Regions from separate parts of the Alteromonas sp. DY56-G5 genome, predicted to be linked through region 4. Evidence: predicted binding sites of a transcription regulator. Region 4 holds the regulator's gene; each other region holds the start of a gene.
What was found. The regulator sigma-54, encoded in region 4, starts transcription at its own class of promoters, with help from an activator protein. The targets are predictions, from matches to a motif close to GTTGGCACGNNNNTNGNNT.
Positions count from the first base shown of each region.

Region 1: nirB (nitrite reductase large subunit NirB) is a predicted target of sigma-54. The motif match lies at 2,253-2,271, and genes of this name have one in related genera.
Region 2: NO989_RS05920 (formate/nitrite transporter family protein) is a predicted target of sigma-54. The motif match lies at 2,316-2,334, and genes of this name have one in related genera.
Region 3: glnA (glutamate--ammonia ligase) is a predicted target of sigma-54. The motif match lies at 1,780-1,798, and genes of this name have one in related genera.

Region 1 is NZ_JANHZQ010000003.1:97,819-102,052, forward strand. It holds gene NO989_RS02305 (hypothetical protein) at 1-135, opposite strand, end outside; gene NO989_RS02310 (SulP family inorganic anion transporter) at 570-2,135, shown strand; gene nirB (nitrite reductase large subunit NirB) at 2,447-4,234, shown strand, end outside.
Region 2 is NZ_JANHZQ010000008.1:38,142-42,375, reverse strand. It holds gene NO989_RS05925 (protein phosphatase 2C domain-containing protein) at 1-1,081, opposite strand, end outside; gene NO989_RS05920 (formate/nitrite transporter family protein) at 1,208-2,056, opposite strand; gene NO989_RS05915 (transglutaminaseTgpA domain-containing protein) at 2,498-4,234, opposite strand, start outside.
Region 3 is NZ_JANHZQ010000011.1:83,528-87,761, forward strand. It holds gene typA (translational GTPase TypA) at 1-1,407, opposite strand, end outside; gene glnA (glutamate--ammonia ligase) at 1,865-3,274, shown strand; gene NO989_RS07875 (DUF4124 domain-containing protein) at 3,514-4,140, shown strand.
Region 4 is NZ_JANHZQ010000029.1:52,805-57,038, reverse strand. It holds gene rapZ (RNase adapter RapZ) at 1-317, opposite strand, end outside; gene ptsN (PTS IIA-like nitrogen regulatory protein PtsN) at 402-845, opposite strand; gene hpf (ribosome hibernation promoting factor) at 859-1,146, opposite strand; gene NO989_RS14460 (RNA polymerase factor sigma-54) at 1,177-2,658, opposite strand; gene lptB (LPS export ABC transporter ATP-binding protein) at 2,732-3,457, opposite strand; gene lptA (lipopolysaccharide transport periplasmic protein LptA) at 3,460-4,014, opposite strand; gene lptC (LPS export ABC transporter periplasmic protein LptC) at 3,983-4,234, opposite strand, start outside.

The DNA of each region.
Region 1 (4,234 bases), on a different contig from region 4:
GAACAATGCTGCTACAGAAAATAGTAAAATAACGGCGGTCGACATGATAGTGGCTTTCCAATAAGCCTTCGGCGACATCCAATGAATAGCGCCTGCCACTAGCACGCACAAAATAGTCAGAATATAAGGTACCACTTTAACTCCTCGTTGAATAAGACTTGTGCCTTATTGCGACGTCTTACCGTAGCCCCGTATTAGAAATCGAAGCGCATTGAACGACGCGGTTAATAAAAACCATTATACGATGCCATGTACGATGCAATTTGTCAGCATTCGCTATTAAATTAAGCCCTGAGACCGAACATGAAAAATTGACAAGCTCACAGCATTAGGAAAGGGGCAAAGAGCCCTGCGCTTATCACGTAAGCGCCAAGTAGTTCGGACTGGGGCCTGTTGATCTTTGCTGCACATCAACGTTCAACAGGTCCTAGTAACAATCTATTAAAAGATTTTGCGCTACAATGGTGATAGAATCGCCGAAAAAATCTCCTACCTACTTGGTGTTCTGCTTTAACGCGGTGTACGCCATGGTGGGTTGTTGTGTTTAACATCTTAGCTTCTGAGAGAACATGTTCGATTTAATTACCAGTAAAGACAGCAACGTTAAAAACGACGTGCTATCAGGTATTACCGTGGCGCTTGCCTTGGTCCCTGAAGCCGTTGCATTCGCATTTGTGGCCGGCGTAGAACCAATGATTGGTCTTTATGCGGCTTTCATGATGGGCTTAATCACTTCCGCTATTGGTGGCCGACCAGGAATGATTTCTGGTGCTACCGGCGCCATGGCCGTTGTAATGGTGGCACTGGTTGCCCAACACGGCGTGCAGTATTTATTTGCCGCGGTTATTTTGGCTGGTTTACTGCAAATAATGTGTGGTATTTTCAAGCTCGGAAAGTTTATACGTCTGGTCCCATATCCGGTAATGCTAGGCTTCGTAAATGGTTTGGCAATTGTTATTTTCTTGGCGCAATTAGGCCAGTTCAAAGTGACCAACGCAGCCGGTGAATTACAGTGGATGGAAGGTACGCTGTTATATTGGATGTTAGGGCTTGTGGCGCTAACTATGGCTATTATCTATTTACTACCAAAGCTAACCAAAGCTGTACCGGCGTCGCTTGTAGCGATTGTTACGGTAACCTTGTTAGTACACGGTCTTGACCTTGAAGCGCGCACTGTAATCGACTTTGTTCGCGATTTGCTACCAGCTGACCAGCGCGACACCGCGACGCTAGCGGGTGAACTTCCTAGCTTTGCTATTCCTATGGTGCCGTTCACCTGGGAAACCTTCATGATCATTTTGCCTACCTCAGTCATTCTTTGCTTGGTTGGTCTAATTGAGTCGCTTCTTACTCTTTCATTAATTGACGAAATGACAGATACCCGCGGGCGCGGCAACAAAGAGTGCGTTGGCCAAGGCGTTGCAAATACCGTAAACGGTTTCTTTGGCGGTATGGGCGGTTGCGCCATGATTGGTCAAAGTATGATTAATATTAACTCTGGTGGCCGTGGCCGCTTGTCTGGTATCACCGCGGCGGTTGTATTATTAGGCTTTATTCTATTTGCTGCTCCGCTAATTGAAATGATTCCTCTCGCTGCCCTTGTTGGCGTTATGTTCGTGGTGGTTATCGCTACATTTGAGTGGGCGTCATTCAGAATTATTCGCGGCGTAAACAAAGAAGATGCGTTCGTACTTTTCCTAGTAACAGGCGTTACCGTTATCGCTGATCTGGCTATTGCGGTTGTGGTGGGTGTTATCGTTTCAGCACTGGTGTTTGCATGGAAACACGCTCGTCATATTGAAGCGAGATCCCATATCGATAACGACGGTTGGAAAGTCTATGAGCTAGACGGCCCGCTGTTCTTTGGCTCGGTATCGCATTTCAAAGACCTGTTTGATATCGCCAACGACCCTAATGATGTAGTTATTGACTTTAAAGACTCTCGCATTTGGGATTCATCAGGTATCGATGCGCTAGATACCCTTGCTGACAAATACGAAGAGCAGGGTAAAAAGCTACACATTCGCCATATCAGTGATGAATGTCGCTCACTGCTTCGCAAGGCCGATAAGTTTGTTGAAATTAACGTGGTTGAAGACCCTCGCTACCGCGTAGCGACGGATAAGCTGGCCTAAGTTATTTGATAGCCTTAATGCACCAAGTAAACACAGTTTTGCGCTTGTTTGGTGCAGTTGTGAAGTCTGAATAATGCTTATTTTGTAGTAAATCAAATAAAAACAATTATTTACGGTTTTGGCACTGAACTTGGATAGCTATAAACGTAAAGTGTGTTTTGGTGATTTGTGTCAATCGCTGAAAATTGTGTGATTTATAACACTCCGTAAAATGTGTTAGCCGACCTAAACCGTTGGCAAAATAGGCAACGAAGCCCGCATCAACGAAAGTTGAAGCGGGCTTTTTTTTGTCCCGAAAAAAGGGGAATACCATGACTTCATTGGACTCAAAACCGCAAATTGTCGTCGTAGGCAACGGCATGGTGGGGCATCATTTTGTTGAGCAGCTTCACCAAAGCGATGCCAATGTAGAAATAACCGTTTTATGCGGCGAGTCACGCCTTGCGTACGACCGCGTTTATCTGTCGTCTTTTTTTAGCGGCGCGAGTGCTGATGACTTAGCGCTTACTACTCCCGCTCAGTACGCCGAGTGGGGCGTAAACGTAGTTACCAATGCCTTGGTTACCGATATAGACCGTGACAATAATAAAGTGACGACGTCGGAAGGGCAGGTGTTTAGCTACGATAAGCTTGTGTTAGCTACGGGCTCTTACCCATTTGTGCCACCCATTCCTGGCAACGATCAAGAGCATTGCTTGGTGTACCGTACTATAGACGATCTACTTGCTATTGAAGCGTCAGCAGCGGTGAGCAAAGTAGGGGTTGTCGTTGGCGGCGGTCTTCTAGGTTTAGAAGCCGCTAACGCACTAAAACAAGCCGGTCTAGACACCCACGTGGTAGAGTTTGCCCCGCAGCTTATGGCGGTACAGCTAGACCAAGCTGGTGGTAACGTGCTTAAAGATAAAATCGAAGCATTGGGCGTAATGGTTCACACCCAAAAGGCCACCCAAACTATCGAGGCTGGTGATACCTGCCGCTATAAAATGGTGTTTGCTGACGGCACTGCACTAGAAACTGACATGATTTTATTCTCTGCCGGTATTCGACCTTCCGATCAGCTTGGCAGAAAGTCAGCGCTAACACTGGGTGAGCGCGGCGGTATTGTCATTGATAACCATTGCGTGACGTCTGACCCAAACATTTACGCTGTGGGTGAATGTGCGCTGTGGGATAACAAAATCTTTGGTCTTGTTGCACCTGGCTACACCATGGCACGCACGGCCGTAAGTCATATTACAGGTGGCGATGCCGAGTTCGCTGGCGCAGATATGAGCACTAAACTCAAGCTAATGGGCGTAGAAGTGGGCTCAATTGGCGATGCCCATGAACGCACAGACGGAGCGCTTAGCTACACGTACTTAAATCAGCCCGAGGGCGTGTATAAAAAGCTGGTGGTAGATAGCGAGCAAAAGTACGTGCTTGGTGCTGTGCTCGTTGGCGATACCAGCGACTACGACACGCTCTTACAGTATGCACTTAATAATATTGAATTACCTGAACACCCAGAAAGCCTAATTCTGCCCTCATCCGATGCCGCACCGGCGTTAGGTGCCGATGCACTACCAGACACCGCGTCTATTTGTTCATGCTTAAATGTGACTAAGGGCGACATAGTTTCAGCCATTGAAGGCGGCTGTTGTAGCGTTGGTGATGTAAAAGGTGAAACTAAGGCCAGTACAGGTTGTGGAGGCTGTGCTGCCTTACTTAAAAATGTTGTGGATAGCGAACTTGAAAAGCGCGGTGTGGAAGTATCAAAAGCCATTTGTGAGCACTTCAACCATACCCGACAAGAGCTATTTCACATTGTTAAGGTAAACGGCATTCGCACCTTTGACGAGCTACTAGAGCAGCATGGTGAAGGTCTAGGGTGTGAAATTTGTAAGCCCGCTGTCGGCTCAATTTTAGCTTCGGTGTATAACGACTACATTCTTAAGGCTTCACATCTTCCTCTGCAAGACACCAACGATATCTACCTTGGCAACATGCAAAAAGATGGCACGTACTCGGTTGTACCGCGTGTACCTGGTGGCGAAATAACGCCTGAGAAGTTGATTCTGCTCGGCGAAGTGGCAAAAGAATACAACCTGTACACCAAGATC
Region 2 (4,234 bases), on a different contig from region 4:
TTACAACCACAGGGCTGTTTGTCTGCGTAGCTTCACAAGACGAATGGGTGGCAATAAAAACATGGCTTCGGGCCGACGTATAAAGCTGTCGTTCTAGCTTCAGTCCATCAACATCATCACCCGTCTTAAAATTTGCGGCAGCAGGCTCTTCGCATACATGTTCATCAGACTGCTGATTTGAGTAATGAATCGCAGCATCAGAAACCTCAGAATTGGTTATCAGTTGGTTGCCCAACGGCCTGTTAAGTACAGATGAATGAGGTGAAGTTGAAACGCCTGTATACAGTGGGTGTCTGTGATCGTCTAGGCCATCATGGCTAGCTACAAGAACCTTTACGAGAAGTAAGGTGAGGTTGTCATCGCTTCCTCTAGTAAATGCCTCATGTACTACCAACGCAGCTTGGTTTTCAGAAAGCGTATCGGCCTCACTGATTTTCATAAGAATGGTGGGTAGCGAAACAAACTCATAAACGCCGTCGCTACTTATCGAAAACGTGCTCGATGAGTTGAGGGTGAGTGTTGTGTGGTCGATATCTATATGTGCTTGAACGCCTAATGCTTTAGTAAGATAACTCTGCGAAGGCTCACTTTCCGATACTTGACGATGAGGTTTTGTGAGTAAGACAGGCGACTGTGCGTTCTTAGAAATAGCCTGAATTTGACAATCCCCCACATGAAATACATCCATGTGATTGCCTGTTACCACTGCCACTGTTAACGTGCACACATAACCTTTTTCTGGTGTATAGCAAAAGGGACTTCTTTGCGTACGTGTGTAAAGCAGCGCGTTTATCTCTTTAATAATGGTTTCAGCGCGCGTCTTAACCGACCATTGTTCCGGCGCTATTTTAAACAGTTTAATAAACTGACTGGTAGCAAAGTCGCTAGCAACCTGGCTAACCGTACTGCTACTTACACCGTCAGCGATAACAAAAACGCTGCTTTGATTTGGGTTATCAGAGACATGGAAAGCGTATGCATCTTGGTTTATCGCTTTAACGCCGGCTGTAGAAAATGCACTTACACTGAGCGTGTTAGCTGGTGGGTTAATTGGGGCGTTTAACGCGGCTCGCTCATTCATGTTTAATTGCTTCTTACCTGCATATTTAATTATGAGCCCAATTAGTTATTTCCAAGGAAACGGATAACGCCATCATGACGTGTCTTGTAGGGACAAGGCATGATGGCTTTAAGATAAGCGCCTTAATTAAATAGGCAGTGTTTGCGATGCAGCGGCTTTATCAACAGGGATAGTACGTTTGGGTAGCGTCTTAACGTGGGTGGTGTACAGGGTTAGTCCAGTAAAGGCGAGGCCACCAACAAGATTTCCAAGTGCAGTTGGGATCTCGTTCCAAATGAAGTAGTCCATAACCGAGAAGTCGCCGCCCATAATAAGGCCAAATGGGAAAAGGAACATGTTTACTACTGAGTGCTCAAAACCCATAAAGAAGAACAGCATGATTGGCATCCACATGGCTAGTACTTTTCCGCTAACGTGAGTTGAAATCATTGCACCCACTACGCCTAGCGACACCATCCAGTTACACAACATGCCGCGAATAAAAATGGTGAACCAGCCTGCAACGCCGTGTTCTGCGTAGCCCAATGTACGAGCTTCGCCAATGCTGGCTACCTTAGTCGCGATGGCACCGCCATCCACGTTATACCCCATGGTAAAAATAAACGACATCATAAAGGCCACGGTTAATGCGCCACCAAAGTTACCTAAGAATACTAATCCCCAATTCCGTAGAATTTGTTTTGGCGTGACGCCAGGTCGCTGTGCAAGCCAAGCGAGTGGGGTAAGTACAAACACGCCGGTTAATAGGTCAAACCCCATAAGGTAGAGCATACAAAAGCCCACTGGGAATAACACTGCGCCAAGAAGAAACACGCCGGTTTGAACGGCAATGGTAACGGCAAAAACAGCGGCAAGGGCCAATATTGCACCTGCCATATAAGCGCGAATTAGAGTATCTCGTGTAGACATATAAATTTTGGCTTCGCCTGCATCTACCATCTTGGTTGCAAACTCAGCGGGGAGAAGATAAGCCATGGTTTCACCTCACGTTGTCGTTATTAATAAGTTGTCATCTGTGTGTTGGCGTTTACTGTTTCAATGCGTTCCAGAAGATCAAAAAAAGGCGTCCGCAGCGCTCTCGTAAGAAAGAACTGGGGACGCCTTTGTCCGAAACTCATGCATTGTGGTAGCTAACAAATAAACCGTCGGTTATGTGTACGCCTTTGTATTCTAAAGCCCGTTGGCAACTAATACTTGTATAAGCGCCTTCGTACTTTTGTTATCCATTTGTACAAAGCTAAAAAAGTGCCAATAACCAAAATGTACCTAAACGTGTTATTTATTGCTATTTAAAACAATGGCTTGTGTAAATTCGTGGCTGTGTTGATAGTCGCTTGCGCCAAGGCACTATTAATTAGTCTGCACTAAAAAGGGGGGGAGTGTGAGTGTTTAAGGTGCAATCGGTTTTACTATTTCCTACTTTAATGCCTGTTTTAACATTTTTAGCTGACGCTTCATGGTTGGATAAACTTTTGCCTCTTGTGTTCGGTGTGCGTATTTTTCGTGCTCAAATTGTTCACACAGAAGTGTTAGTGCCTTGGCAGCATCTTCGTTTATCAAAGGATTAACTTCACTCATAAAGGCGGACAAGGTTTTATTCCCTCTTTCTTTTCCTGTTTTAGCTTCAACGCATTTTATTGCGTTTAGTAAAACTCTGTGTGAGGGCGACCGTGTGTTGCGATGCGTTTTGGGTAAAAAATAAAGTGCTAAAATAAGCCCAATTAGGCCAATGGCGGAAAGAAATACAACTTGCATTTTTTGCGGCGTTAGCGAGCCTAGTAATTCTTCAAGCATGTTGGTTTGCGCAGTATTGTCAAAGCCCAGTACCCATTTACTCCATGAGTAATCGAGCTGTTGAAACCAGCTTTGTAACGTTGCAAAAATGGCAGCGTTGCTAAGGTCGCCCAAAATACTCGCTTCACGAGACTCCCCAAGCTCTTCCAACGCACGTTCAAGCCCCAAGGTTAAGCGTGACGGTGCCACCATACTCGTTGGGTCGTGTCGAATCCATACACCATCAATAAATGCTTCCACCCACGCATGTGCATCGTACTGCCTTATTTGCAGCACATTGTCATTAAGTGCGCTTCCGCCCTGGTAGCCTGTCACCATTCTTGCCGGTACCCCTGCGGCGCGAAGCACATACACCATGGCGCCTGCGTAATGGGCACAAAAACCTGAGCGTTCTTCAAATAAAAAACGGTCGATGGGGTCGGTAGGCATGGCGTTCGGCGATAGGGTGTAGCGGAAGCCCCCTTGATTAAATTCACGCATTATTGCGCTAACTATTTGCTGTGCGCTTGAGTATTGTTTGGCAAGTCTCTGTCCCCATGCCCTGGCTTGTGGGTTGCCACTCATGGAAACCTGTAGGTTTAGTTGAGATTCAAAATTTCCTATTCCGCTAGTGATTTGAGCAGTTGGATAGTAGCGCAGATAAAACGCCTTCTTACTGGATATTGGGCTATTCGCCCTTAACGTAAAATCAAAAAGACTTCTTACGAAAATACTGTTCTCGCGGTTGTTGGGGGTCGAAGGCGCTAACGCAAACAGCCACGTTTGCTGTGTGGGTTCCACGATCAATTCATAACTTATCACTTGAGGCGTATTTTCCTCGGCCAGAGCTGACAAGGGTGTTGGCTTGTCCATGTAAGCTAACTGCTGCTCTGCCTGTTTGCGTTTGTTGCTAATAGACCAGGTTTTCCCGTCAAAATGTTCTAAGGTCATAGCGCGCCAATACCTGGACGGTGCAACAGGGACTGCTTCTGCGTTTTCAAATGTGGCGCTGAAAGCCAATTCAGATGAACTTGCAAGTGACGCAATATCACCAGGCGTCACCGTGTCAGAAAGCCCGGTTTCAGTCGACTTTGACGTGGGCATCTGCCAAAGCGGAGGGAGTTGGGGAAGCAGTAAAAACAGTAGCAGCGCGATAGGGAAAGCTTGGACAATAAGCACGGTCACGAATTTAATGCTTTTTGATTTGGGTATTCCTGCACCGTGATAAATGGCAGTCGCGAATAGCAGCAGGGCCAGTATTCCTGTATAGCCAATCCACGCAAATACGCTTAGAGACGAGATAAATCCGCAGCCGATCAAGAACAAACAGGTACATACAATTAAGTGAAAATCTCGTTTTTTCTCAACCAGCATGATTTT
Region 3 (4,234 bases), on a different contig from region 4:
TAGCAAACCAGAACCCGACGTTAACGTCATGAATTCTGTTTGGAAACCAATTAGGCCACGGCTTGGAATGATAAAGTCGATACGAACACGACCTTTACCATCTGGAGACATGTCAGTCATTTCTGCTTTACGCAGACCAAGCTGTTCCATGATTGAACCCTGGTGCTGTTCTTCACAGTCGATAGTCAAGGTTTCGTATGGTTCTTGCGTTGCGCCGTCAACTTCTTTCAGAATTACTTCTGGACGTGACACTGCAAGCTCGTAACCTTCACGACGCATGTTTTCGATAAGAATACCTAGATGAAGTTCACCACGGCCAGATACGCGGAACTTGTCCGGATCAGGCATTTCTTCAACGCGCAGTGCAACGTTGTGTACTAGTTCGTCTTTAAGACGCTCTAGAATGTTACGTGACGTTACATACTTACCTTCTTTACCTGCAAACGGCGAGGTGTTTACCTGGAACGTCATGGTTACTGTAGGCTCGTCAACCGTAAGTGGAGGAAGTGCTTCTACAGTGTTGATGTCACAAATGGTGTCAGAGATCTTAAGTTCGCCAAGACCTGTGATTGCAATGATGTCGCCCGCGTGAGCAGATTCAACTTCGTGGCGAGCAAGGCCAAGGTAGCCGTAAACTAAGCCAACTTTGCCGTTGCGTTTTTTGCCATCAGCAGTAACAACCGTTACTTGTTGGTTTGGCTTAACAGAACCACGCTTAACACGACCTACGCCGATTACACCCACGTATGAGTTGTAGTCAAGCTGAGAGATCTGCATTTGGAATGCGCCGTCGATATCTGCATCAGGAGGAGAAACTTGGTCAACGATAGTTTGGAACAATGCCGTCATATCGTCTTCTTTAGTATCTGCATCTAGTGATGCCCAACCGTTAAGTGCAGACGCATAAACAACTTGGAAATCTAGCTGTTCGTCAGTTGCACCTAGGTTGTCGAATAGGTCGAAAACTTGATCCATAACCCAATCAGGACGCGCACCAGGCTTGTCGATTTTGTTGATAACAACAATTGGCTTAAGACCTTGAGCAAATGCCTTTTGCGTAACGAAACGGGTTTGTGGCATCGGGCCTTCTTGTGCATCTACAAGTAGAAGTACAGAGTCAGCCATCGACATTACACGCTCTACTTCACCACCGAAGTCAGCGTGTCCTGGAGTATCTACGATGTTGATACGGTAGTCGTTCCAGTTAATCGCTGTGTTCTTAGCTAGGATGGTAATGCCACGTTCTTTCTCGATGTCATTCGAGTCCATTACGCGCTCTTCTTGCTCGCCTCGAGATTCAAGGGTGCCAGACTGCTGTAACAGTTTGTCTACCAGGGTGGTCTTACCGTGGTCAACGTGGGCGATGATTGCGATGTTGCGCAATTTATTAATATCAGTGGTATTCATGCTTATATAGAGCCTGTGTAAATCAACGTCTACTTCAATTCAGTGGAAAGGAGTATGCGTTAGATTTGTTGCAAAAAAATGCAGATAGAAAAATTTGCGCGGATTGTACAGAAAAACCACGACGTTTGCGCATCTTTTTTTTGATGGAAACGAGTTTTATTGGTTTTCAAACACTTGTTCAACAAATAACCAGCCCCGTTGCACCTAATTGATCATATTTGGTGGCTATACGTTACAAAGTAATCTAGGCTGATTGACGTATAAATGAGCACGAAGCGCCATATTGGTGCAACGCTGCATCAATATAGTGCAATTTAATTCAAACGGAAGTGATGGATGCCCGTCTATGCCACAGAAATCGGCACACATATAGATGGCATGATAATCGCTTTCACTTTTGCCACTGTTGGAGTGAAGCTGATCATTCCGCATTTTTACATTAAACCTGGAGGACACGATGTCAGTAGAAAAGGCATTAGAGCTGATTAAAGAAAGTGAAGCGAAGTTTGTAGATTTACGTTTTACCGATACAAAGGGTAAAGAACAACACGTATCTATTCCTGCGAGCGTTGTAGATGAAGAGTTTTTCGAAGAAGGTAAAATGTTCGATGGTTCTTCAATCGCTGGCTGGAAAGGCATCAACGAATCAGACATGGTTCTTCTTCCAGACGCAACAAGCTGCGTAGTTGACCCTTTCGCTGAGGAAACGCAAGTAAATATCCGTTGTGACATCGTTGAACCTTCAACAATGGAAGGTTATGAGCGTGACCCACGTTCAGTTGCTCGTCGTGCAGAAGAATTCCTAAAATCAACTGGCATCGGTGACACATGTTTCTTCGGCCCAGAGCCAGAGTTTTTCCTTTTTGATGACGTACGCTTCCACACTGACATGGCGGGCTCTTTCTACAAGATTGACTCTTCTGAAGCTAAGTGGAACTCTGGCGAAGAGTTTGAAGGCGGCAACATGGCACACCGCCCTGGCGTTAAAGGCGGTTACTTCCCAGTACCACCAGTGGACTCTGCGCACGATATCCGTGCTGCAATGTGCCTAGTTATGGAAGAAATGGGTCTTGTTATCGAAGCGCACCACCACGAAGTGGCAACTGCTGGCCAAAACGAAATTGCTTGCGAATTTAACACGCTAGTTAAGAAAGCTGACGAAATCCAAGTTTACAAGTATGTAGTTCACAACGTTGCACACGCATACGGACAAACCGCTACCTTTATGCCTAAGCCGCTTGTTGGCGACAATGGTTCTGGTATGCACTGCCACCAATCTATCTCTAAAGATGGCGTAAACATCTTCGCGGGTGACAAGTACGCAGGCCTTTCTGAAGAAGCACTTTACTACATCGGTGGTATTATCAAGCACGCGCGTGCAATCAACGCGTTTGCTAACGCTTCAACTAACTCATACAAGCGTCTAGTTCCTGGATTCGAAGCACCGGTAATGCTTGCATACTCTGCACGTAACCGTTCTGCGTCTATTCGTATTCCTCACGTAACTAGCGATAAAGCGCGTCGTATCGAAGTACGTTTCCCTGACCCAACAGCCAACCCATACCTAGCGTTCACCGCTATGCTTATGGCCGGTATCGACGGTATTAAGAACAAGATCCATCCTGGTGATTCAATGGATAAAGACTTGTACGACCTACCGCCAGAAGAAGCTGCTGAAATTCCAACAGTTGCAAGCTCGCTAGAAATGGCGCTTGAAGCCCTTGATAACGACCGCGACTTCCTTAAAGCAGGTGGCGTTATGACTGACGACATGATTGATGCATACATCGACCTTAAGTCTGAAGAAGTAACCAAACTTAACATGACTACTCACCCAGTTGAGTTCGACATGTACTACAGCGTGTAAATTCGCACTGTATAGCAATTTATACTAAAGCCCGCTCTGCGGGCTTTTTTTATGCGTACGATTTATCTACTATGTTTTTATAGCTATGCTAACGAATACTCTTTCATGCTACATCAACTGCGCACAGGGCTTTGCCCCGCTGCACTTGCATACATCTAAAGAGGTTATCAATAAGCCAGACGTAGCAAGCTATGTAAATTAGCCAGCTAGCCAAAACCACATTAATTAGGTAACGACACGTGCACAACATGACGCGACACATTTGCTTAATTTCGCTATTACTAAGTAGCGGCAACGGCTTACTGCCTGTGCAAGCGGAAATGCTGAGCCAACAAAGTACCCAGCAAGAAGCACAAGAAAGCGTAACCGAACAAAGCGGCAATGCAACATCAGCTGCAGCTACCTCTCCAATGACCATATACAAGGTGGTAGGTAAAGACGGCTCTGTGACTTACACTGACAAGCCGCAGCAAAACGCAGAACCCCTAGCGTTCGATGTAAAAACGCAAAACGTAGTAACCGCGGCAAAGGTTACTCCACCTCCCCCTGCGAAGCCGGCTGCCCCCAAGCCCAACTATCGCGTAGTCATTAAGTCACCTGCACCAGAAGCGACAATTCGCAATAACTTGGGAGAATTCACTATCTCTGCCGCACAACCTGGTGCACCCAAAGCGCCAATCTACCGATTAATCTTTGACGACGCCCCATTAGCTAGCAATAGTTCAGGCGTCTTTAAGCTTTCTGGTATCCATCGTGGGGCACATACTTATAAAGTTGAACTCACGAACAATACGGGCAAGACTCTTGCATCGTCTCCATTACAAACCCTTTACCTGCATCAGGCATCGGCGTTAATTAATAACTAATAGCGTGCAACCATTGTTATGTATGCGCACCATAGAGGTTCAGTGAACATTTCTTCTTGAGCTCTTTATTCGCGCAACGCATCATTGCAAGCTA
Region 4 (4,234 bases):
GCGAGAGGGTGAAGACGACGTGTTTCGCTAAAACGCTTAACCAGTACATCATCGCTCGCGTCAATGTAAACAATGGTCATCGACCACGAAGAAGGCAGGTAGTCTAGAATTTCTACCAAATCGTCAGGATTTTTAGGTAAGTTTCTCACATCGATACTTACCGCAACCTGATCGTACTCGTCAACAACTGTATGGGTTAAGGTGGGAAGTAAGTTTACCGGGATATTATCAACACAGTAATAACCTAAATCTTCCAATGCGCGAAGTGCGACAGACTTACCAGACCCCGAACGACCACTGATTATTATCAGCTTCACCTACTTTCTCCCTAATACTCTGGTTTTATCACATACGCGTTGTTGAATTAGGCGCCTACTAAACGGTTAATAGGCGCTTAATGTTTAACTTAATGCAGATAGAATATCGTCGCTTGTCGTTGCGCGACGTATTGCTTTAATCGTTTCTTTGTCGCTTAGTTTACCAGCCACGGTGGCCAGCGTTTGAAGGTGTCCTTCGGTCTGTTCCTCAGGAACGAGTAGCGCAAAAAAGATGTCTACGGGTTTCTCGTCAAGGGCGTCGAAGTCGATTGCTGGCGTGCTGGTTACAACAATGGCGATCACTTTTTCAAGGCCCGGCAGGCGTCCGTGGGGTAAGGCGATACCATTACCAATGCCTGTACTACCCATACGCTCTCGAGCCATCAAACTGTTGAGTACCGTTGCCTGATCAATGTTCTCGTTTTGCTTGGCAGCGATATCAGCGATGATCTCAAGAATTCGCTTTTTACTATTACACTGAACCGCACACTCGGTGCGGTCCAGACTTACGATGGCTTGTATATCCATGCTTAATTAACTACTAATGTTTTTTCAGTTTTTCCTTATGCTTGATTACCTGCCGGTCGAGTTTATCAACCATGCTGTCAATCGCCGCATACATGTCGGTATTTTCTGAGGATGCGAATACTTCAGCGCCACTTAAATGAACGGTCGCTTCGGCTTTTTGATTTAATTTTTCAACGTTCAGGATGACATGCACATTAGAAATGTGATCAAAGTGACGTTCAAGTTTGCTGAACTTCGTATCGACATAATTACGCAAAGAGTCGGTGATTTCGACATGATGACCAGTAAGGTTGATTTGCATATTTCGTCTTCCTTATATTATTAAGCCCGATTAAATAAGGCTTTTGCGTTGGTTCGACGGCGGGATCGACAACGATTCCCGGTACTTTGCTATTGTTCGCCGGGCAACTTTAATGCCTTGTTCGGCCAACAATGAAGCAATCTTGCTATCACTCAGCGGCTTGCTAGGCTTTTCAGCGGCCACTAATTTCTTGATCAATGCACGAATCGCTGTAGATGAACATTCACCACCAGACTCTGTTGCAACGTGGCTTGAGAAGAAATACTTCAATTCGAAGATTCCACGTGGCGTATGCATGTACTTTTGCGTTGTCACTCGCGAAATAGTGGATTCGTGCATATCTACCATTTCTGCGACATCATTTAGCACCATTGGTTTCATCATTTCCGGGCCGTGCTCAAAAAAGCCCATTTGCTGCTGCACAATGCAGTTTGCAACCTTCATTAAGGTTTCGTTACGAGATTCAAGGCTCTTTATGAACCACTTAGCCTCTTGCATGTGTGAGCGGATGAATTGTGAATCGCTACTATTCTTGGCACGGCGACTCATTGCAGCGTATTGTTGATTTACGCTTAATTTAGGCAGACTGTCGGGGTTCAGCTCAACCACCCAACGGCCATTTTTCTTGGTTACTGAGACATCAGGAATAACGTACTCAGGCTCTTTAGTAACTAAAGCACTACCTGGGCGAGGATTCAAGGTTTGCAGTAAACGCATTGCCTCGCGTAGCTGATCTTCTTTCAATCGGCTTTTACGCATAAGCGTACGATAGTCTTTGCTGCTCAGTAAGTCAGAGTACTCTTCAATCAGTTGCTTTGCTTCAGCAAGCCACGGTGTGTCTTCTGAAAACTGGCGCAATTGCACCATCAAACATTCTTGTGGAGAGCGTGAGCCAGAACCAATAGGGTCGAACATCTGAATGCGCTTAAGCACACATTCTATTTCGTCCATTTCAATCGGCTCTTCCATATCATCATCGTTAACCGCTTCTAAAATATCATCAAGGGTAACGGTTAAATAACCTGACTCGTCAATAGAGTCGATGATTGCTGTAGCGATTGCGCGATCGGTATCCGAGAAGTGGGTAAGGCGCATTTGCCAAAGAAGGTGCTCTTGAATATCTTCAGTAGTCTCACCTTGGAAGATTTGCTCGTCGTCATTGGATGGACCCGGAGCTGGCGAAGATGAAGCAGAGTAGTATTCGTCCCATGTGCTGTCGATTGGCAGCTCATCGGGAAGATCGTTTTTCTCAAGTGCATCGCCGGCTTCTAGTGTGTCACTAGATGCAGAAGCAGTGGCCTCAGAGCCGCTGTCATCGTTGTCGATATTGTTCTTTTCTAGTTGCGGCTCGTCGTTACCTTCTTCAACTTCTAATAGCGGATTAGAATCGAGCGCTTCTTGGATCTCTTGTTGAAGATCAAGTGTAGAAAGCTGCAGCAGTTTAATGGCCTGCTGAAGCTGTGGTGTCATGGTAAGTTGTTGGCTAAATTTTAGCTGTAAAGATGGTTTCATCTACGTCTTATTTAAATGCTCTAAATTGAATATACCAGAGCGAAACTGAAAAATGGCAATTCGGTTACATTAACTATAGCCTGAATTGTTCGCCTAGGTATACATCCCTTACTTTTTGATTACTTAAAACCTGTTCCGCCGTTCCTTGCGCAATAAGCTCGCCATGACTCACAATGTACGCCTTTTCACAAACATCCAATGTCTCTCGTACGTTATGGTCTGTGATAAGGATTCCAATACCCCTATCGCGAAGATGTTGTATTATCTTCTTTATATCATTAACTGATATTGGATCAACACCAGCAAATGGTTCGTCTAACAAAATAAATTGCGGTTTTGCTGCCAGAGCGCGGGCAATCTCAACGCGACGGCGTTCGCCCCCTGACAAACTCATCCCCGTACTATTACGTATATGGTTAATATTAAATTCATCAAGTAGCGCATCAGCTTCTTCTTCTTGCTGTTGTGAATTTAAATCTTTACGGGTTTGCAAAATGGCCATGATATTTTCATGCACTGTGAGCTTTCTGAAAATAGAGGCTTCCTGCGGTAGGTAGCCAATTCCGCGGCGTGCGCGCTCGTGCATGGGCTGATGAGTTAGCTCATTGTCGTCGATTTCAATCTTGCCTTTATCCAGATTCACTAAACCAACAATCATGTAGAATGTGGTGGTCTTACCAGCGCCATTTGGGCCAAGAAGACCAACAATTTGACCCGTTGAGACAGACAGACTTACATCTCGAACAACCTGTCTTGACTTGTAAGCCTTAGCAAGATTTTTAGCGCTCAAAGTTGCCATTGCTATTCATTGCCCTCGTTGTCTTTTTTGTCTTTCTTAGACGAAGTTTTGCGAATGGTCTCAGGTGTGAATACTGTGGTCACTCGACCCTCACCATCCTTACCTGCGCCGCCAGTCGCTAGCAATTGCTCGGTAATCATATCGAACGTGATGTTGTCACCCTGTACTTTACTGGTGTCTTGTTTCAACTCTGCGTTTCCAGCAAGAGAAATCGTTCGGTTCACCACTTCATAGCGTATTTCATTAGCTTTTGCCGAAACTGGCGTGCCGTCTTCCAATTGCTGGGAATAGCTTGCAGGCTTTCCTCTAGCAATAAATATTTCACGACCACCACCGTCAGTGGCAATTACTTCCACTTCGTCAGCTTCAATAACCAAAGAGCCTTGAGTTATGAGTACGTCGTCTTTGTACAACGCGGTTTTATTTTTACCGTCGATAAACTGGGTGTTCGAGCCTATTTTTATGGGCTGCGAAAAATCATCTTCACTGGCGTGTACCGCACCGCTAGCGATGGCAAGCAATAAACTAGTTGCTAGGGGAATAAGTGGTTTGTACATGATCTAAAAGCTCGTATTCTTGTGTGCGTAAATTCGCGTTAAACCCATTACTTAAAATGACATATTGGGTGCCCAGTATTTCAACGGGTTGGTCAGATGTCATTTGCTTGGTTTCTAAATTAATTTGAATGTACTCGGTCGATATACTTCTGACAAAGTCATCGCCAGTTTGGTTCTCAATATTAACTTGGTTTTCCAGCTGGATTAGCTCGTTATTGTA